DNA from 3 places in the Bradyrhizobium sp. 170 genome. Region 1 is predicted to be linked to each of the others. Evidence: riboswitches for the same ligand, from Rfam matches in the RefSeq annotation. Region 1 holds a riboswitch; each other region holds the start of a gene.
What was found. Region 1 has a riboswitch for cobalamin ahead of IVB05_RS04940 (ribonucleoside-diphosphate reductase subunit alpha). Riboswitches for the same ligand answer to the same signal wherever they lie in the genome.

Region 1 (7,298 bases):
CGGCGGCGGCAGACGGCCCGAGATGGGCGATGTGATCGATCTTGTGCTCGTGCAGGCAGATGCCTTTCACGAGGTCGACCTGAATTTCATAGGCCGCCGCCAGCCCTCGAACGAGGTCCGCGCCCGTCAGCCCGCAGTGCTGGGCGACAGCCAGCAATGGCGGAATGTTGTCGCCGGGATGCGAATAGTCCGCCGCCAGAAACGTGTCGTGGAAATCGAGCTCGCGGACGGCGACGCCGTTGGCCCAGGCGGCCCATTCCGGCGAAATCCGCTGCGGCCTTGTCAGGCCGAACACGGTGGCCCCCGGCTGGAACGGATGCGCCTCGGCCTGCGCTCGCGCGCTGGCAACGGGACGCCGCGCCACCGAGGCCGCGGCAACGGCGGCGTTGTCGATGATGCGGTTGCCCAGCATCTCCACCACATCGCTCTCGACCGCGACCGGGTCGGCGGCGACCTCGGCGATCTTCCAGGCCAGTTGGCTCGCGCGCGGGAGATGATCGGCCGATTTGGACGTGCGAACGCTATGCTGTTTCAAGACGCAGCTTCCTTCTGGATTGGATCGGTCATGGTTGGTTGCGCGATCGGAACCGGACGGCCGAATTCGTTGACCGCAACCATCTCGAACGTTCCACGCACCGCGGATTTCCGCCGGCCGCTGATCAGGTCTTCGCGGATCATGTCGACGGCGACCGTCATGGAGCTGCGGCCGACGCGCACGACCTGGGCGACGAGTTCGACGAGTTCGCCGACATGGACGGGCTCATGAAATTCGATTCTGTCCGAAGTCGCCATCACCACGCTCTGGCGGGCGTGCCGCGTGGCCGTGACGAATGCCGCCTTGCCCATCAGGCTCAGCGCATGGCCGCCGAACAGCGTGCCGTAGTGATTGGCCTGCTCCGGAAACACCATCTCCACGAACCGGGTTTCGTTGGGATGGAGGTTTGGCGACGCCGCTGAATGCATTTTTCCTGCTCCGGACGACTTGTTATTTCCTCACGACTTCGCAATATCTACAAACGTGCACCGTCGAAACGGCTGATAAAGCATAGTCTTGCGAAGAAAAGCCGCTTAGTTTGCAAAGTTTGCGAAGGTGATGCGATGAAAAAGACCTTCATGGGCGTGCGGTTGAAAAGACTGCGCGAGGAGCAGCGCCTGACGCAGGCCGCACTTGCCGGCAAACTCGGGATCTCGCTCAGCTACCTCAACCAACTGGAAAACAATCAGCGGCCGCTCACCGTGCCGGTGCTGCTGGCACTCAATTCGGTATTCGGCCTTGACGTGCAGTCGTTCGCCGAGGGCGATGAGGCGCGCCTGATCTCGGACCTCCGCGAAGCGCTGGCGGATCCTTCACTGGGCGAATCGATCGCTATCGCTGAACTTCGCGAACTCGCGCAAAACATGCCCGCGGTCGGGCGCGCGCTGGTCAACCTCAACCGCAAATACCGCCATGCCGCCGAGCAATATGCGGCAATCTCCGCGCGGCTCGGCGACGACCGTCAAGCCGTGGCGGCGGTACTGCCATCCACGCCGTTCGAGGAAGTCCGCGACTTCTTCTATCTGCATCACAACTACATTGCCGAGCTCGACGATGCGGCGGAAGCGATCGCCGGCCGCGTGGAATTGCCGATCGGGCGGATGACGCCAAGCCTGGTGTCGTATCTCGAAAGCCGGCACGGCGTGACTGTCCTGATCGACGCGATCGACGAGCTGGGATCGGGAACGCAGCGCCTGTTCGATGGCCGCACGCGGACGCTGCGGCTGTCGCCGAGCCTTGATCCCGGCCAGCAGGCGTTTCAGCTCGCGACGCAGATCGCCATTCTGGAACTGGACGAGGCGATATGTTCGATCGTCGACAAGGCAAAGTTCACCAGCGACGAATCACGCGGCCTCGCCCGCATTGGCCTTGCAAACTATTTCGCCGGCGCGCTGATCCTGCCTTACGCCGTTTTCCTCAACGAGGCGGAGCGGTGCCGTTACGACATCGAGTTGCTCAGTCACCAGTTCGGGGTGGGCTTTGAAACGATCTGTCACCGGCTGAGCACCCTGCAGCGCCACAATGCGCGGGGCGTGCCGTTCTTCTTCATCCGGGTCGATCGCGCCGGAAACATATCGAAGCGCCAATCGGCGACCGATTTCCATTTTTCGCGGGTCGGCGGGACCTGTCCGCTGTGGAACGTTTATGAGGCCTTCGCCAACCCGGGGCGTATCCTGACGCAGTTGGCGCGGATGCCCGATGAGCGAACCTACCTCTGGGTTGCCCGGACGGTGTCGCACGGCCGAGGGGGCTACGGCGCGCCCGCCAAGACGTTTGCGGTCGCCCTCGGATGCGATGTTCGCCATGCGGAGCGAATCGTCTATTCGCAGGGCCTCAAGATCGATCCGTCACTGGCGACGCCGATCGGCATGGGCTGCAAGGTGTGCGAACGGCCGGACTGTCCGCAGCGCGCATTTCCGCCGGTCGGCCGGGCCTTGCGAATCGACGAAACGCGGTCCCGCTTCGCGCCCTATGCGACGTCATGAGCTGAACGCGGCTGGAATAGCGGGGAAAACGTTTTTCAAGCGGAGAAAGAATCAGCTTCCCGTGCTTTTCATCCCCCTGCGGAAATTTTTTGATCGTCGATCTCCAGCGCCCCATTGACACTCCGGCCCGAATAATACCAGATATAGCCGTCACGGCCCGCCCTATCGCAAGATTTGGTGGCTAAGAGGGAAGTCGGTGTATCGCGTGTTTTGCGAGAATCCGACGCTGCCCCCGCAACTGTAAGCAGTGAGTTGTTCCCGATTTCACGTCACTGATGCGGCCACGCATTGGGAAGACCGGGTACGACGCCGACCTGCGAGCCAGGAGACCTGCCGCGACACCGAAAAACGTCCACGGGCGGGGTGTCCGGCGGTCGCTCGCAGAATCATGCCGGTGCTTTGCGCCGGGCATCCAATGCAGCGTCGCTCCAAGACATCCAGCCCCAACAACACTACGGGGTCTGCCGATGTCGCAATCTTCTCAACTCGTTTCTCCCGAAGCCAAAGCCGCTCCCTTTCTCGCGTTGCGAACCGAATCGTCAGCTTCGCAGGACAGCGCGCCGCCGATGCAGGTGATCCGCCGCAACGGCACGGTTTCGAAATTCGACGCCAGCAAGATTTCGGTCGCGATGACCAAGGCGTTCCTCGCGGTCGAGGGGCATGGCGCGGCCGCCTCCCGCCGCGTGCATGAAATCGTCGAGCAACTGACCTCGGAAGTCGTCGGCGCGCTGTCGCGCCGGATGAGCGAGGGCCGCACCTTTCATATCGAGGACGTGCAGGACCAGGTCGAGCTGGCCTTGATGCGCAGCGAGCACCACAAGGTCGCGCGCGCCTATGTGCTGTATCGCGAGGAGCGAACTAGACAACGCGCCGGACAGGAAGCCGCCAATGCCGCTCAGCCGTCGGGCGAGCCTGCGCTGCGCGTCACGCTGGCGAGCGGCCTGCAGGTCCCGCTCGATATCGCGCGCCTGACGCTGATCATCGAAGAGGCCTGCGCCGGTCTCGACGGCGTTAGCGCCGCAGCCGTGCTCACTGAGACGCAGCGCAATCTCTACGACGGCATCGGCGAGGGCGAACTGGCGCTGGCGTCGGTGATGGCGGCGCGCACGCTGGTAGAGCAGGAGCCGGACTACGCCTATGTCAGCGCGCGGCTATTGCTCGACAAGCTGCGCACCGAGGTTCTGTCGTTCGTGCTTGATGCGCCGACCAGCGCGTCGCAGGCCGACATGGCGGTACGCTACGGCGAATACTTTCCCGCCTACATCAAGACCGGCATCAAGGCCGAACTGCTCGATCCCGATTTGGCGCGGTTCGACCTGAAAAAGCTCGCCGCGGCGCTGAAGCCGGAACGCGACCTGGCGTTTCAGTTTTTGGGGCTGCAGACGCTCTACGACCGCTATTTCCTGCATGAGCGCGGCAACCGCATCGAACTGCCGCAGGCGTTCTTCATGCGCGTCGCCATGGGTCTCGCGCTGCGCGAGATCGACCGCGAGGGGCGCGCCATCGAGTTCTACGATCTGCTGTCGTCGTTCGACTTCATGGCTTCGACGCCCACTTTGTTCAATTCGGGAACGCTGCGGCCGCAATTGTCGTCGTGCTTCCTCACCACCGTTGCCGACGACCTTGATAGCATCTTCAAATCGGTCAAGGACAACGCGCTGTTGGCAAAGTATTCCGGCGGACTCGGCAACGACTGGACCCGCGTGCGCGGGCTCGGCGCCCACATCAAGGGTACCAATGGCGAGAGCCAGGGCGTGGTGCCGTTTCTCAAAGTGGCGAACGACACTGCGATCGCGGTCAACCAGGGCGGAAAGCGTAAGGGTGCGGTCTGCGCCTATCTCGAAACCTGGCATATCGACATCGAGGAATTTTTGGACCTGCGCAAGAACACCGGCGACGACCGCCGCCGCACCCATGACATGAACACCGCGAACTGGGTGCCCGACCTGTTCATGCAGCGCGTCGAGGCCGACGGCGAATGGACGCTGTTCTCGCCAGATGAGACGCCCGACCTGCACGATCTCTATGGCCAACCGTTCGCCGAGCGCTATGCGGCATATGAGGCAAAGGCGGCGCGCGGCGAGATCCGCGTGTTCAAGCAGGTTCGCGCCACGGATCTCTGGCGCAAGATGCTGACCATGCTGTTCGAGACCGGGCATCCCTGGATCACGTTCAAGGACCCCTGCAATCTGCGCTCGCCGCAGCGCCATGCCGGCGTGATTCATTCCTCGAACCTCTGCACGGAGATCACGCTCAATACCTCCGACGACGAGACTGCCGTCTGCAATCTCGGCTCGATCAATCTGCTCAACCATGTACGGGAAGGGCGGCTGGATGAGCCGCGGCTGAAGCGCAGCGTGACCATTGCGATGCGGATGCTCGACAACGTCATCGACATCAATTTCTACACCATCCCGGAAGCGCGCCGCTCGAACCTGCGGCACCGCCCGGTCGGTCTCGGGTTGATGGGATTCCAGGATGCGCTGCAGGCGTTGCGAATCGCGATGGCTTCCGACGCGGCTGTTGCCTTCGCCGATACCAGCATGGAGTTGATTTCCTATTATGCCATCGCGGCTTCCGTCGATCTGGCGGCCGAGCGCGGGCGCTATCCGTCGTTCGACGGTTCGCTGTGGAGCCGGGGCATTTTGCCGATCGATTCGATCGAGCTATTGGCGGAAGCCCGCGGCGGCCTCGCGATGGACCGCGGCGTGACGCTCGACTGGGATCGCTTGCGCGAGCGCGTCAAATCATCAGGCATGCGCAATTCGAACGTGATGGCGATCGCGCCGACGGCGACGATTTCCAACATCTGCGGCGTCGCGCAGTCGATCGAGCCCGCCTACCAGAACCTCTATGTCAAATCCAACATGTCCGGCGACTTCACCGTGGTGAACGAGTTTCTGGTGCGCGACCTCAAGGCGCGCGGGCTGTGGGACGAGGTGATGGTCAACGACCTCAAATATTTCGACGGCAGCGTTGGCACGATCGATCGCATTCCTGATGACCTCAAGGCGCTCTATGCCACCGCCTTCGAGATCGACAGTGCCTGGCTGATCGAAGCGGCCTCGCGGCGGCAGAAATGGATCGACCAGTCGCAGTCGCTCAACCTCTATATCGCCAATCCCTCAGGCAAAAAGCTCGACGCGCTCTATCGGCTGGCTTGGGCGCGCGGGCTGAAGACGACCTATTACCTGCGCTCGCGCAGTGCGACGCATGTCGAAAAGTCCACGCTGCGGGGCACCGACGGCAAGCTCAACGCCGTTGCGGCCGCACCTGCGATGTCGGCGGGCGCGCCGATCATCGTGCCGTCCGCCATCACGGCGCCTGACCTGTCCGGTGCTATCGCGTGTTCCATCGACAATCCCGAATGCGAAGCCTGCCAGTAAGCAGACAAGAAAAGAAGGAAACGACAATGCTCGACTGGTCAGAACCCGCTGCAACCCAGCGCCGGATGCCGCTTCCCTTGGTGGCGCAAACCACTGTTGCGGCCGATCAAACCGGCCTCGGCACCATCGACCGAAGCGGCGGCAGGGTGTCCGTGGACGACAAACGGATGATCAACTGCCGCGCCGACGTCAATCAACTGCTGCCGCTGAAATATAAATGGGCATGGGAGAAATATCTCGCCGGCTGCAACAATCACTGGATGCCGACCGAAGTCTCGATGCAGGCCGACATCGCCCTTTGGAAATCACGCGACGGCCTCACTGAGGATGAACGCCGCGCCATCAAGCGCAACCTCGGCTTCTTCGCAGCCTCCGAAAGCCTCGTCGCCAACAACATCGTGCTGGCGATCTACCGCCATCTGACCAATCCGGAGTGCCGGCAGTATCTGCTGCGGCAGTCCTTCGAGGAGGCGGTTCACACCCATACGTTCCAGTACATCGTCGAAAGCCTCGGCCTCGACGAGGGCGAGCTGTTCAACATGTACCGCGAGGTGCCGTCGATCACCGACAAGGCGGCCTGGGCGCTGAAGCATACCCAGCATCTCGACGATCCCGATTTCAGCACCGGGACACCGGAAGCGGACCAGGCGTTCCTGCGCGATCTCGTCGCCTTCTACGTCATCTTCGAGGGCATGTGGTTCTATACCGGGTTTGCGCAGATCCTTTCGCTCGGTCGCCGCAACAAGATGGTCGGCATCGCGGAGCAGTACCAGTACATCCTGCGCGATGAATCGATTCATCTGAACTTCGGCATCGACGTCATCAACCAGATCAAGATCGAGAATCCGCATCTGTGGACCAAAGCCTTTCAGGACGAAGTCCGCGCCATGGTGCGCGAGGCGGCCGAACTGGAAGCGGCCTACGGGCGGGACACCATGCCGCGCGGCTTCCTCGGCCTGAATGCGGCGCTGTGCGAGAGCTACATGCACTTCATCGCCAACCGCCGCTGCGCGCAGCTTGGGCTGGCGCGGGTGTTCGACGAAACCGAGAATCCGTTTCCCTGGATGTCGGAGGCGATGGACCTGAAGAAGGAGAAGAATTTCTTCGAGACGCGGGTGATCGAGTATCAGAACGGCGGCGCGCTGAGCTGGGAGTAGGAGACGCTTGCACTCGTACACCGTCGTCCCTGCGAAAGCAGGGACCCATAACCACCGTAGCTGATTGTTTGCAAAGGACGTCTAACCGGTCGTCACATTGAGGCATCACGCGGTATGGGTCCCTGCGTTCGCAGGGACGACTGGGAAAAACCGACGTTGGCGCGCTAAAACTTAAGATTTCCTCAATTCAGTCCGGCCTATTGCTTGGGGGCCTGCGCGTTCGGACAGGGTGCGC
Region 2 (7,298 bases), 490 kb from region 1:
ACGCGATCAAAAAAGGACATACTGCCCGGCGCGGGCGGCGGACAGCGACAACTCATATCCACCGTCCGGTGGATTGCTGCGACACCCGCCGCCGCGATGATCCCGCCAGGCTCGTCTCCCAGAGATGCTTGGCGCTCAAGGTACCATGTCGATTGTCCGGCTGACGAAGGTCAGATCACGCTCGCCAACTGGCGCCAGCATCCGCAGATGGAATGGAGCTATCGGAATGTTCGCGAAGTGCTTCCCACCGCGAACATTGCGCGATCGAGCACGCCAGTAGCGCTGCCGCGGTCGCCCCGCTATCTCGACGAGATCCCCTTCGCGGACCTGAAGGGCGAAAAGAGGACGGTCGCTGACGCGTTGCGCTCAACCCACGTCGACGGCTTTTTGGTGCTCCATCGCGGCCGGACCGTCACGGAGTGGTATGCGCACGGTCTCGCGCCCGATGCGCAGCACCTGATATTTTCGGTCAGCAAATCCATAGCCGGCACGGTCGGCGGCATCCTGACCGGGCAAGGCCGGCTCGATCCCGAAGCGCCGGTCGTCCGCTATCTTCCCGAGTTGAAGGCTTCGGTATACGGCGGCTGCACCGTCCGCCACCTTCTCGACATGAGCGTCTCTGAAGCGGATTAATCCTGCTGTTCGCACGATCGCCGTGGAGCCGGCCGGCTCGATCGTCTGATGAATGCAGCCGCGCCGGAGAGATCCGCGCTAAACATCGAGGGTTCGAGCTCGGCGGTGCTGGCAGTAAAGAAACGCGCGTGTCGCGGCGAACTTTAGAGTTGCTGAGTGTTCTCAGCGAAACGAGGAAGATCAGACTTCTCGAGCATCTTTACGGACCACTTTCCCAAGCACGGAGTATCTCACGCGTCGCCAGCCAATAACTATGCCAGTTATTGCGAACAGCAGTCCACACATGCAGAGGCCGACTATCAAAGTGCTCCGGACGCGAGGACGAATCACAAGGATTGGAAAATCCAGCGTGTGTAATGCGCTGTAAAGCCAGCGATACGCGCGGCGCGACGAGTCCAATCTTTGCAAGATGTTCCCGCTCGCGCCGTCAATGTCATACCACACGTTGCCGCATACCGAACGGTAGACAGGCGCACCCGGTATCGTGGAGGACGCCATGTAGTTGTCATCTGCCGCAAGGATTGCTGGAAAGCCGCAACCAAATGCCAAGCGGTGGGTCAACGCTTGGACCTCGCGCGAGTCCAGGAACCCTGATTGATCGTCCGATCTCGGGCTCCCCGCTCGAACTAGCGTTTGCCTCCCGAGATCGATCCGGTCGCGTCGATAGCGGTCCCCATTGAAGGCGAACCATTCGATCTCTCGGGCAGACGGCGATATTGACCCCCAGTCTGTAGACGGAAGCCTGTTCCAGGCTGGTGGGGACGCGGCGGCGTTAGCCTCGGTGTCGGTCAATTGCCCACGCGAGAACAACCGCCCGTGATCCATGGATAGCCAGCCGCTGAAGATCCACGTCAGGACGAAAACTGTCGCTATTAAGCCAATGACGTGATGCAGCGCATGCCAGCCATGATAGGGCGAAACGGCAGTCCCCTGCTGAATCCTGATCCGCGCGCCCCCAAGCACCGCGCCGAGCGCCGCTCCGATCAAGGCAAGCAGCGACAGCGTCCATACCACGCGATCCCAGAGCGACCAATTGCTTCGGAGCATCATGGGATAGATCCAGTGCAGCACGCTGCCCGCAAGATTCCACCACCTCTCGCTGCGCGTCGTGTCCAATACGATCTCGCCGGTGACCGAGGACACATAGACTGCTGTATCGGCCGCATCGTTGAGCGCCACGCGAAACAAGGGACGGTGACGATCGAAGCCGTTCGGCACGCTCCATTGATCATAATCTGCGAGCTCAACGATTGACGCGCGCGAGATATCCATGCCGCGCCGCCTTGCATGATCCCTCGCCGCAGCGAGGGCAATGTCGGGAGATTTCTTCAATGCGGCACCCGTCGCATCTGATGCACGGATCGTCCGCAATTGCGACGACCCCGAAACGACGTACACCGGCCCGTCGGTCCGCTGGATCAGCCGAACGCGCGCGGCGTCCTCGATGCCGCTTGCCTCGACAGCTGTCGACGGATCGATGGTCACACGAGCGCTGTCCACGGCGGCAAGTCCGGCAAAGCGTTCCGCTTCCGTGAGCGACGGAAACGGAACGAAGTGCATGACAATGCCGGTCGCAAACCACATTGCGAACAGGAGGCAGAACGCGACCCCGAGCCATCGGTGCAGCAGGACCAGTCCGTCCATCATACGGCAATCACCTCACCATTTGAGGGCGGCGGAGATCTCATAGGTGCGCGGGGCTCCCAGCAGGATCTGGTCGGGATAGAACGGATCGCCCCAGATCGCGTAGCGCTTGTCGGTCACATTCCGCACCCGGAAAGTCAGCCGCGTTTGCTCGACGGCATTGAAGACGGATTTGGGGATGTCGACGAAGGCATAGAGATCGGCCACCGTGCAGGCGTTCATCGTCACCGTGACGGTGTTGTAGCGATCGCCGACATGGCGGCCGATCACCCCGAGCTCGACCGGCCACGGCGTGAAGAACCGGTAGGACGCGCCGGCGTTCGCGACGACGCGCGGCACGTTCGGCGGCGTATTCCCGGAAAACGAGCCACCAGCAAAATTGTAGTCGGCATAGCGCGCGTCGACATAGGCGATGTTGCCCCACACACGCCAGGCTTCCGTCAGGCGCATGGAGGCTGCGAGCTCCACGCCCTTCGATTCCTGCCGTCCGGCGAAGTTGAGCTGCATGCCGCCGGCCGCCGCATAGACATTCTTGCGCAGGATATCGAAGGCTGAGAACGACCACTCCGCCCGGTTGTCCCAGAACAGATGCTTCACGCCGGTTTCATAGGTCCGCGATGTTGTCAGGTCGAGCGGCTGGAGCGGCCCGAGCAGAAAAATGTTATTGGCCGACACGTCTGCACCCGTTGCGTATTGGCTGAAGAACGTCAGGCCGGGAACGGCCTCCCAAGTGTAGCCGATGCGGCCCGTCACCGGCATCCAGGATTTCGAGAAGGGAAAGCCCGTCTTCACCACGCCGTTCGCGTCGGTCGAATTCCGATCGAGCCCGATATGCTCCATGCGCAGGCCACCGACCAGAGCAAATGTCCGTGTGATCTTAAGGCGATCCTCGAACGACAGGGACTCATTGTCGATTCGAGCGGTCTGTCGCTGCGTCGTCAGCAGGCCGTAGTATCCGCGCGCGGGATCGACCAGCGTGACCAGGTCGTGGGGGAAGTTGGCGGCACCCGGGCGGACGAAATCGAGGCCGCTCGCCGCAACCGTCGTCACGAGGCGGTTATCCATACCGACGATGTTCGCATCCCAGGTCAAGTCGGTGATGTTGCCTGCGAGCTTCTGGCGATGCGCCACGTAGAAGCGCTCGCGATCGACCAGGTTCGAATTGGCGTTGAACGCCTCAACTTCGTTGTTGAGCCACTCGCGCTCGGCGCCATAGCCATAGGCCTGGCTCTTCAGGGTCAGACCGGGTGCGAGCCTGAGCTCGAAGCCGCCGCGAAGCCATACCTCCTTCGCCACGTTACGATTATCGAGAACGTTGTAGTTGGTGTTGAAGGTGCGGTCGTCGATCGTGACGGGCCCCAGGTTCGATCCGTTGTAGTTCGAGACGTAGCTCCCGGAGACAATGCCGGCTGTGGCATGGGATCCGCTGAAGGCGACCGGAACGAGCGGCACGCCCCAATAGGCCCTCGAACGGTCCTCCTTGTATTCGATGGCGCCCCAGACCTTGAGATTGTCGGATATGCGGTAATTCAGTTGGCCCGATACGTCGAGCGTCTTCGTGTTGGTGTCGTCGGCAAAACCGTTGAGTGAGGAGCGGCTGATGTCGAACCGGTAGTCCAGGCTCTGGATGTTGGTGCTGCCGCCGGAGCCGTAGTAGCTCCGGAACGAATTCAGCGAGTCATAGGAGAAGTACGCCTCGTTCCGGATCGGCCCGATGTGCGGCTGCTTGGTCAAGAAATTGACCGCACCGCCTGCGGCACCCTCGCCCGACAACAGTGAGGCTGGTCCCTTCAGAAACTCCACTGCCTTGAGATTGGCCGCATCCATGATACGCGACGTCATGTTCTGCGGACCGATCTTGATGCCGTTGTAGAGCACGTTGATCTGGCTGTTGGTGAAGCCGCGCATCGAGAAGGCCGAGGGCTCGGCCGGATTGTCACCGGACGTCACGCCGACCGCGCCTTGCGCGACTTCCGACACCGTCCGATAGCCTTGCTCACGGATCGTCTCAGCTGAAATCACCTCGACGGTTGCCGGAATCTCGCGCACGGTCAGGCCAAGACGCGAAGCGCCCTTGGCGACAGCGTTCGTGTTCGGCGGCGTCTGCATTGCTTGCTCATCAGGCTTCGGTGCTGTCGCGGCGGACGTGGCTCTGCTTGCCGCCGTATGGCGCGCGCCGCGTTCGTCGCGACCGGCCGGCTTTGCCGGTCTGCGCTTCTGATCGGCACCCGGATAAATCTCGACGGGTGGCAATTGCTCACGGGAGCTCGCCTGTTGCGCCCAGGCTACGGAGATGTCGAGGGAAGCAAAATAAGAGAGAACGCCGGATGCGAGCAAGAATTTGCCCGACCGGGCGGCACGAAGAGACGACATGGTTGATACCTCGGTATGACGTCAGTGGCACGTCACAGCGACCCAGGTCTCAACCTCCAGCTTGCTAAGCCTCGGGTGAAGCCGAATGTCTGTACTCCCCGACCGACATCTTCGCGTGTGACCACGGCTGACGGCAGGTCTCCTGGCTTGCGGGTCGTTACCTTGCGTCGCCTTCCCGGGACCGAGATGCCCAGTGGCTCGTGACGCAACATTCTCCGCTCACAGTTGCGGGGGCAGCTACGGCATTGAGGAAACCTCCTCGCACCGCATTCCCTTTTCACCCCCGTAAGGGGAAACCGTCGCGTGCATCTAGGATTAAGACGAGCGCGGAGTCAATGTGCAGTCTGGGTGTCCTTGTCGCAGCGATCTCTACATTGACAATTGCTTACCGGAGCGTGCTATCGCGTTACTGCTCTGACGTAGGTGGAGACGTTGAATGGAAGGGGACACCTTCCTCTGGCTGGTCCGGCATGCCGTCGTCAATGGCGTCGCAGGGACGATCCATGCCTCGGACGCCCCCGCGGATCTCAACGACCGGACGCAACTTGAAGCGCTGAGACGGCATCTGCCGCAGGACGCCACAAGCTACGCAAGCCCGTCGCGACGGACCGTCGACACGGCGCGTGCGCTGGGGCGTGACCCGATCCTGGTGCCCGAATTCCGCGAGCAGGATTTTGGCGACTGGACCGGGCAGCGCCACGACGATCTCGCCGCTGCCGGCCGCGAAGGCTACGCAAAGTTCTGGAGCGATCCGGCTCACTCCCGGCCGCCGGGCGGCGAAAGCTTTGAGGATCAGATTGTCAGGGTTCGGCAGGGCCTCGATCAGATCGGGACCGGACCGGCAATCCTTGTCGTCCATTCCGGCACCATCCGCGCTGCGCTGTGCATCGCACTTGACCTCACCCCGCAGGCTGCCCTCCGCTTCGTCATCGACCCGCTCTTCCTCACTCGCATCGATCGGCTGTCGAATGGCTGGCGGGTGCTATCGGTCAATCAGCGCGCTGCTTGAAGCGCCGTCATCAGGCCGGCCGATCCGGCACGTTGGCTTGCGCAAAGGTCGCCATGCCGTTGTGCAGGGCGCATGCGAGCCGCACCAGCGGCAGTACGATCGCGGCACCAGATCCCTCGCCGAGCCTCAGGTCCAGGCTGACCAGAGGATGGATGTTGAGCGCGCGAAGAATCAGGCGATGTCCCTGCTCCGCCGATTGGTGCGAGGGCAAGAGATATGGCTGACACGACGGATTGAGACGCACCGCCGCGAGCGCTCCAGCTGACACGATGAAGCCGTCGATCAGGACCGGAATGCGCCCCTGCGCGGCTGCGATGATCGCACCGCAGATGGCGGCGATCTCGAGACCCCCAACTGCACACAAGATCTTTTCGGCAGAAGCCCCCGCAAGCCTGTGCAGGGCCAGCGCGGCATCAACCAGCCGCGCCTTGCGGGCCCGGCCGGCGGTATCGACACCGGTTCCGCTACCTGCGATCTCTTCGGCGCTCACGCCGAGCAGGGCCGAAGCGATTGCTGCCGAGGTCGTGGTGTTGCCGATCCCCATTTCTCCGAAGATGAGTAGATCAGGATGCCCGGCCTCTGCGCGCAGCACCGCGCGCCGGCCGCATTCAAAGGCGAACGCCAGCTCGCTCGGGTTAAGCGCCGCCTCCACACTGAAATCGCGGCTGCCACAGCGCGGCTTGTCGGTGACGACACCCGCCAGCGGCGCTCCCGCCAACGTGCCGGCGTCGACGACTTCGAGACCCAAACCCAATTCGCGTGCCAAGACCGATATCGCAGCGCCGCCCGCGGCGAAATTCGCCATCATCGCGATCGTCACCTCCTGCGGATAGGCCGACACGCCCTGCGCGACGATGCCGTGATCGCCGGCAAAGATGATGATCGGCACGCGCGCCGCGCGAGGTTTTTCCGTCTGCTGCAAACCGGCAAGCTCGACCGCAATGTGCTCGAGCCGGCCGAGCGCACCGGTCGGCTTTGTCAGTTGCCCCTGCCGCGCGAGCGCCGCCTCGCGATGGACGGCCGAGACATCAGGGCAGTTCTGGGAGACCCACTCGGGAAGCATGTTGTTCTGCCTCTGCATGCAGCCGCCTCACGGCCTGCGCTTGAGAATGTAGCTGTCCATGATCCAGCCATGCCGTTCGCGCGCCTCTTGCCGCGTCGCGACGATGCGAGGGCCAACCTCGGCAAGCTCACCGGACATGATGATTTGATCGGACATGCCGAGATAGGCGCCCCACCAGATGTGCAGGCCTTTCGGCTCCAGCGATTGAAAGGCGGTGCCGCCATCAAGCATCACGACCACGGTGTCGGTGCCGTCAGGCCAGCCGGCTTCGCGCAGCCGCCGCCCCGTCGTAACGAGAAAGGGCTCGCCGATGTCGTTGAGCGGCAGCGCATGCGCCGCGCACAGCGCCTGGATCGACGTAATGCCCGGGATCACCTCGATCGCCGGCAACGGGTCCAGCCTTCGCGCGATGCGCAGGCTGGAATCGTAGAGCGACGGGTCGCCCCAGATCAGCAGGGCCACGCGGCCGTCGCTGCCAAGGTGGCTCGCGACCTCCTGTAACCAAGTTGCAGCGACAGCGTCGTGCCAATCGTCAACGCCCCGGCGGTAGTCCGCCTCGCCGGCATCGCGCACGGG
Region 3 (7,298 bases), 470 kb from region 1:
CGGCGACGCTCCACGTCAGTTGCTCCCGCATCAGAACATCGCCAAGCGACGTGGGCATCCCGACATCAAAACCAGCTCGACCAAGATCGGACAGCAACGCTTCGATCGAGGCGAGCGCGTCTAGCCCAACCGCATGCGCGATCTGGTGCGGACGGCCCGGATAATTCGAGAGCACGATTGCCAGCCGCTTCTCGCCGGCCGGCTTGTCAGCAAGTTGTCGCCAGGCCGCGACCCGCGCGGCAACAGCGCCCACGCGCTCGTCGTCGGCTCTATGCGCAAGATGGGCGAATTGCAGATAGGGATCGCGCTCGCTCGCCGACTTGAAACTCACCACGCCCGCGAACAGCCGGCCGTCAACCTCGGGCAATACCACATGCATTGCGAGGTCTCCCGGCGAGAGACCGCGTAGCGACTCCGCCCAGTCGTCGCGCCGCGCCGTGGACAGCGCGATCTGAAACACGGGGCACGACGCAGCATCGAACGGCGTCGCGCCGTCCTCGCCGACCGCAGAAAACGCAGTCGCATTGACGATGGCGGCCGGCGCGTGCTGCGCGAAATGCGCCCGCAGCCAGTCCGCAACTCCCGGCGCCTTCAGCGAGGTGACGAACACGCCGAAGGCATCAAAGCTCTTCCGCAACGCTACGATCAGAGCGTCGACCGGATCCGTGTCGGCCGCCGTAAGATAGGACCGATAGAACGTAACCAGCGCGCTGGGCCGCCCATCGGAGGTCGGCGCAGCCACGACACCACGCGCGGGGTCATAGAACCCGATCTCGGGAATATCGATCGCCCCGACAACAGGTCCCGCATAGAGTCCGGATGCGAGCGCGAGCTGCGCGATCGCAGCCTGCGCCGCAACCGGCCCCCCCTTGTCGCAGAGCACCTTGAGCCGCCGGAGCGTCGAAACCGGCAATGTGGAGAACGCGTCCAGTCGCAGATCGTCACGACCGTCCGCCGGCAGCACGGCCAGCGCGATGCCGCGATCCCTGGCGAGCTGATGCAGCACCGTGAGCCCATACGACCAGTAGGACTCGCCGCCGATCAGGCGCACGAGGATGCCGCGTGCTTGCGACAGCGTTCGCTCGACATAGGTGTCGACCGACAGCGGATGACGCAGCTCGGCAAGACTGGCGAGCCTCAGCGACGGCAGGCTGGCCCGCCCTCGCCGCCAGCCCGACGCGAAGGCGGCAAGATCGCTGTCCGAAAACGAAAGCACCACGAGATCGGCCGGATCCTGGCCGATGTCCCGTGGCGTCGCGGTCTCCTCCAGCCCGCGGCTCTCGCGGAAGACGACGTGCATCAGATGCCAAGTCCTGTCCTGATCGCGGCCTCATCGATATCGCCGTGCTCACCGATCACGACCAGCTTTGACTGTCGTGGCTTAGCGCCCCAGGGCCTGTCGAACTGATGCCGCACGCGCTCGCCGACCGATTGCAGCAAGAGCCGCATCGGCTTGCCTTCAACGGCGACATAGCCCTTGGCGCGCAGCACATTCTGCTCGCGCGCCAACCGCTGGATCGATGCGATGAGCGCATCGACATCGGTGACTTCCGGAAGCTCGATGACGACAGAGGTAAAGTCATTGTGCTCGTGCTCGCCGTCATGATGCGACGGGCGCGCGGCGAGATCATCTTCCGCCGCCGCTTCAAGACCCAGGATCACGCGCGCATCGACCGCGCCGTCCACGACGGGCAGCATCGGCACGCGGCGTGGCATCTCGGCTTCGATCGCAGCCCGCGCTGCTTCAAGCCCTACCGATCCGGCAAGGTCCGCCTTGGTCAACAGCACGATGTCGGCGCAGGCGATCTGGTCCTCGAACACTTCTGACAGCGGCGTCTCGTGATCGAGATTGTCGTCGGCCGCACGCTGCGCTTCCACCGCATCCGGATCCGGCGCGAAGCGACCGGCCGCGACGGCCTCCGCATCGGCCAGCGCGATCACGCCATCAACCGTGATCCGGGAACGAATCTCCGGCCAGTCGAATGCCTTGAGCAAGGGCTTCGGCAGGGCCAATCCAGATGTCTCGATCAGGATATGGTCGGGCTTCACGTTGCGTGCGAGCAATTGCTCCATGGCCGGAATGAAATCGTCGGCCACGGTGCAGCAGATGCAGCCATTGGCAAGCTCGACGATGTTTTCGGCCGGACAATTGGCATCGGCGCAAGATTTCAGGATGTCCCCATCCACGCCTTCGCTGCCAAACTCGTTGACGAGCACGGCAAGCTTCTTTCCATTGGCATTGGTGATCAAATGCTGGATCAGCGTCGTCTTGCCCGATCCAAGAAAGCCGGTGACGACCGTGACGGGGACTTTTGCGAGCGAGTTCATTCGGCGGCCTCCGGCACGACGGCAATAGGTGGAATGCGGGCGCGCGATTGCTTGCGAAAGATCTCCGGACGGCTGCGCCACGGCACGATGCCGTCGGACGCAGCCGCATAGGCTGACGCGCCGGCGATCACATCGCGCGCATTGGTTTCCGACAGACGGCCGTAGACATAGCACCACCGTCCCGGCGCGCTGAGCGCGACCGAGCAGCCCTGACTGCACGCGGACAGGCATTCGACCGGAACCACACCGACGCCATCAGGCACACCGGCCTCGAGAATGGCGGCATGCAGGCGCTTGCCGGGCGTGGTCTCGCCCTCGCCGAGCGTCTGGCCGGCACGGCAGGTGATGCAGACGTGAAGTGTGACAGTCATCGCCCCTTCCAGGATAAACAGCGGGAGCGATGAGGTGCGCGAATCCATCCGAAGGAAGGCTCGCTTCCCCGTCGCGGAACACCCCGTCCGCCGGTCTCAAACGTTGCGCTGGCAGGTCTCCCGGCTTGCGGAGCAGGATTTTGTCCTTCGATGTCCGCCTTCCCGACCCCGTTCGGGGCAGTGGCTTCGGGCATCTCTCCGGTCACGGTCGCGGGGGCGGCTGCTTTTCGAACCCAAACCTCTCGATTTGAGCCCTATCGCATTCCCTCTTCGCCTGTCATAGGACAGGAACCAACGCAGGCCCACCATTTGCCCAAGCTAGCTACTTGTCAAGCCGAAGGACCACGTCAGATGATGACTGAACAGGATGCCGCCGAGGACGAGGACGTCGTGGCCTCCGAGGCTTCGAGTGGTGCCCGCCATGCGGCGAAAATGGCAAAGAAAAAGCTCGCCCGCGACAAGATCATGGCGACCAAGAGCAGTGAGAAGGGACTGATCATCGTGCATACCGGCGCGGGAAAGGGAAAATCGTCCTCCGCCTTCGGCATGATCGTCCGCTGTGTCGCGCATGGCTTTCCCTGTGCGGTCGTGCAGTTCATCAAGGGCGCCTGGGATACCGGCGAGCGACGCCTGCTCACCGGGCATTTCGGCGATCTCTGCCAGTTCCATGCGATGGGAGAAGGCTTTACCTGGGAAACCCAGGACCGCGCCCGCGATATCGCCGCCGCAAAGGCAGGCTGGGACAAGGCGAAGCAACTGATCCTGGATTCCCGCTTGCGCATGGTCGTGCTCGACGAGATCAACATCGCGCTTCGATATGACTACCTGGACATAGCTGAGGTCGTCGACTTCCTGAAGACCTCGAAGCCGCCGATGACGCATGTCGTTCTCACCGGACGCAATGCCAAGGAGGAGTTGATCGAGATCGCCGATCTCGTCACCGAGATGACGCTGGTGAAACATCCGTTCCGTTCTGGCGTCAAGGCCCAGCCGGGCGTCGAGTTCTAATTCGATGGCGCGCGCATTGATGATCCAGGGAGCCGGCTCGGACGTGGGTAAATCGCTCATCGTCGCGGGTCTCGCGCGTGCCGCCAAGCGACGCGGCTATCGCGTGCTCCCATTCAAGCCGCAGAACATGTCGAACAATGCAGCCGTGACTGTCGATGGCGGCGAGATCGGCCGCGCGCAGGCGTTGCAGGCGTTGGCTGCCGGCGTCGAGCCGCATACCGATATGAACCCGGTCCTCTTGAAGCCGGAAACTGATGTCGGCGCCCAGATCATCGTGCATGGCAAGCGCATCGCCACGGCCCGCGCGCGCGAATACGCATCCCTGAAACCTTCGCTGATGGGCGCGGTGCTCGAGAGCTTTGCGCGGCTGAAAGATCGCGCCGATTTCGTGCTCGTCGAAGGCGCCGGCAGCCCGGCCGAAGTGAACTTGCGCAAATCAGACATCGCCAATATGGGCTTTGCCCGGAGAGCCGACGTTCCCGTGGTGCTGATTGGCGATATCGACCGCGGCGGCGTCATCGCGCAGCTCGTCGGCATCAAGACCGTGATCAATGCGGACGATGCCGCGATGGTCCAGGGTTTTCTGATCAACAAATTCCGCGGCGATCCCACACTGTTTGACGACGGCTATCGGCTGATCGAAGCCCGGACATCCTGGCGCGGCTTTGGGGTGCTGCCCTACTTCACCCGGGCCGGCGAACTGCCGGCCGAAGATGCGCTGGGGCTCGGTGAGGCGCGAAAACCTGGTCAATGCAAGATCGCGTTTCTCGCGCTGTCGCGGATCGCCAATTTCGATGATCTCGATCCGCTCAAGCTCGAGCCCGGCGTCGACCTCGTGATGGTCCGCCCGGGAGAGGCCATTCCCGGCGACGTCAGGCTCGTGATCATTCCCGGCTCGAAATCGACGCGCGGCGATCTCGCCTTCCTGCGCGCGCAGGGCTGGGACATCGATCTGCTCGCGCATCACCGCCGTGGCGGTCATGTGCTCGGCGTCTGCGGCGGCTACCAGATGCTCGGGCGGAGCGTGGCCGATCCCGAAGGGATCGAGGGCCCGGCTGGCGAAACGCCCGGTCTCGGCCTTCTGAACGTGACGACGGTGATGACGGAGCAGAAGACGCTCACCCGCGTGACCGCGCAGCACGCGGAAACGAGGCACCCGATCGACGCCTACGAGATTCATATCGGTCAGACGGACGGGCCGGACCGTGCGCGTCCATTCGCTCTGCTTCATGGCGCGCCGGAAGGCGCGGTCTCAAGCGACGGACGTGTCTGCGGCAGCTATCTGCACGGCCTATTTACGTCCGACAGTTTCCGCAGCTCGTTTCTCAGGCAATTGGACATTCCGGTTGCCAACCAGCGGTATCATGGGCGGGTGGAGAGCGCGCTCGATGCGCTGGCCGATCACATCGAGGCCCATCTCGATGTCGAAGGGCTGCTCGCGCTCGCACGTTGAGCGCCAAACGTCAGCTCGAGAGAGCCTCGGCCAGCCGCGTCCATTCCGATTCATCGCCTGGCAACCCCAGCCGCAACCAGCCCGGCCTTTGCTCGAAGATCCGTGACCAGATGCGCGCACCGGCCAGCCGCGCCTGCGCGGCACGCCCGTCGCCGGTCTCGTAGAGACGGAACAGCGGCGTGCCGCCGATAAGGCGCCACCCCTGCGATTTCACGGCGGCATCGAGCCGCAGGCAATCGGCTTCCAGACGGGCCGCGGTCGCACTGGCCCAAGCGCGATCGCGCAAGGCGCGCCATCCGACCGCAATCGCGGCACCGGATACCGGCCACGGGCCCGCCATCGCCGATAGCGCGGCGATGTCTTCTTCCGCGCCGAGCACAAAGCCAAGGCGCAACCCCGCGAGGCCATAGAACTTTCCGAACGAGCGCAGAATCAGGAGACCGGGTCGTCCCGCCTCCGCCGCCAGCGATAGCTCTGGCCTGGCGTCGGCAAAGCTTTCGTCGATGACGAGACGACCGACGCGCGGCAAGAGCGCGAGCAACTCAGCCTTGTCATAGCGTCGCCTGTCGGGATTGACGGCCACAGCAAGATCGGCGCGCGCCAACGCGTCAAGACTGGCGACTTCTGCAACATGCCAGCCGGCGGCCGACAAGACAGCGGCGTATTCATTGTACGTCGGCGCGAGTACGCGCGCCCGGCCGCACGGCGCAAGTCGCGGCAGGAGCTGGATCGCGGCCTGCGCGCCGCCCATCGCCAGAATCGGCGCCTTGGTCGCATAGGCCTGCCGTGCGGCTTCATGTAGCGATTCAAGATCTGATCGCGATGGCAGGGCGTTCCAGAAATGCGGCTCGATCTCGCCGATCGGATAGGGCTGACGATTGATGCCGGTCGACAGATCAATCCAGTCCTGCATGCGTCCACCGAAGCGCTGGACGGCCTGATCGAGATTGCCACCATGCTCGCGCATCGCCGCCCTCGTCATGCCAACGCCAGTGCGACGAGCAACCCGCCGAGGAGCAGCATCGCGCGGATGTAGAGCATCAAGCCTTGCCGGACGTCGGCAGCGAGCGGATCGCGCGCGCCGTCGTTCAGCCAGGGCTCATTGGTCGCGCCGCCATGATAGCTGCGCGGCCCGCTCAGACGGACGCCGAGCGCGCCCGCCATCGCGGCTTCCGGCCAGCCGGCATTGACCGAACGATGGCGGTTCGCGTCCCGTACCATGCATGACAGCGCATCCGTGACGCGCAAGGAGACCAGCGCGAATAGGAAGCCGGTGAGACGCGCCGGAATGAAGTTGGCGATATCGTCGATTCGCGCGGCCGCCCAGCCAAAATACAGATGACGCTCGGAACGATGGCCGATCATGGAGTCGAGCGTGTTGACGGCCTTGTAGCCGACGATGCCGGGCAGGCCGAACAGTGCGCCCCAGAACACCGGCGCCACGATGCCGTCAGATGTATTTTCGGCAAGACTCTCGATGGCTGCCCGCGCGATCCCCGCGTCATCAAGCGTTGCGGGATCGCGCCCCACGATCTGCGCGACCGCCAGTCGTGCAGCATCGATGTCGCCCGATTGCAGCGGCCGCGCCACCGCGGTGACATGGTCATAAAGCGAGCGCAGCGCGATCATCGGCCATGCGAGAATGCCGATGAGTACAACGCCGCTCCAGCCCGGCCCCAACATAACCTGCACGATCCAGGCACCTCCGGCGCAAAGCCCGATCACCAACAGTGCAGCGGCGACGCCTGCAATGCGGCGGATCGACGGGGCGTCGACGGACCGGTTCCAGCTGCGATCAAGCAGGCTGATCAATTTACCGATCCAGGTCACGGGATGGCCGATGCGCGCGAACAGTGCGCCGGGCCACCCCAACACGGCGTCCACCGTCATCGCTACCGCTATTGCCCCGGCAAAGTCCACGCATTGTCTCCTGTTACCCGCCTGATGCGCAAGAATTCCAGCGAAGCGCAAGCCCCCCGAGAGGAGAATTCGGCTTTGTCTTTGCCGGCGATTGATGGTTAGTGCGGGTCTGAACGGAGAATTCAATGGCGATCGTGTTGATCACGGGAGGCGCCCGTTCCGGCAAAAGCCGGCGCGCCGAGGCGCGTGCGCAAGCCTATCCTGGCCGCCCCATCTAC

Region 2: it holds a riboswitch for cobalamin, as region 1 does, so the genes downstream of both, IVB05_RS07340 (TonB-dependent receptor) here and IVB05_RS04940 (ribonucleoside-diphosphate reductase subunit alpha) in region 1, are expected to answer to the same signal.
Region 3: it holds a riboswitch for cobalamin, as region 1 does, so the genes downstream of both, IVB05_RS07255 (DUF1636 domain-containing protein) here and IVB05_RS04940 (ribonucleoside-diphosphate reductase subunit alpha) in region 1, are expected to answer to the same signal.

The regions. Positions count from the first base shown of each region.
Region 1 covers NZ_CP064703.1:1,037,986-1,045,283, forward strand. Annotated here, with positions in the region: gene IVB05_RS04925 (MmgE/PrpD family protein) at 1-535, opposite strand, end outside; gene IVB05_RS04930 (acyl-CoA thioesterase) at 532-963, opposite strand; gene IVB05_RS04935 (short-chain fatty acyl-CoA regulator family protein) at 1,099-2,520, shown strand; cobalamin riboswitch at 2,657-2,873, shown strand; gene IVB05_RS04940 (ribonucleoside-diphosphate reductase subunit alpha) at 2,988-5,906, shown strand; gene IVB05_RS04945 (ribonucleotide-diphosphate reductase subunit beta) at 5,933-7,063, shown strand.
Region 2 covers NZ_CP064703.1:1,529,126-1,536,423, reverse strand. Annotated here, with positions in the region: gene IVB05_RS07350 (serine hydrolase domain-containing protein) at 208-633, shown strand; gene IVB05_RS07345 (PepSY domain-containing protein) at 814-2,280, opposite strand; gene IVB05_RS07340 (TonB-dependent receptor) at 2,293-4,650, opposite strand; cobalamin riboswitch at 4,765-4,966, opposite strand; gene IVB05_RS07335 (histidine phosphatase family protein) at 5,087-5,659, shown strand; gene cobT (nicotinate-nucleotide--dimethylbenzimidazole phosphoribosyltransferase) at 5,670-6,722, opposite strand; gene cobF (precorrin-6A synthase (deacetylating)) at 6,750-7,298, opposite strand, start outside.
Region 3 covers NZ_CP064703.1:1,510,524-1,517,821, reverse strand. Annotated here, with positions in the region: gene cobN (cobaltochelatase subunit CobN) at 1-1,300, opposite strand, end outside; gene cobW (cobalamin biosynthesis protein CobW) at 1,300-2,328, opposite strand; gene IVB05_RS07255 (DUF1636 domain-containing protein) at 2,325-2,699, opposite strand; cobalamin riboswitch at 2,792-3,010, opposite strand; gene cobO (cob(I)yrinic acid a,c-diamide adenosyltransferase) at 3,054-3,707, shown strand; gene IVB05_RS07245 (cobyric acid synthase) at 3,712-5,160, shown strand; gene cobD (threonine-phosphate decarboxylase CobD) at 5,171-6,127, opposite strand; gene cbiB (adenosylcobinamide-phosphate synthase CbiB) at 6,139-7,080, opposite strand; gene cobU (bifunctional adenosylcobinamide kinase/adenosylcobinamide-phosphate guanylyltransferase) at 7,206-7,298, shown strand, end outside.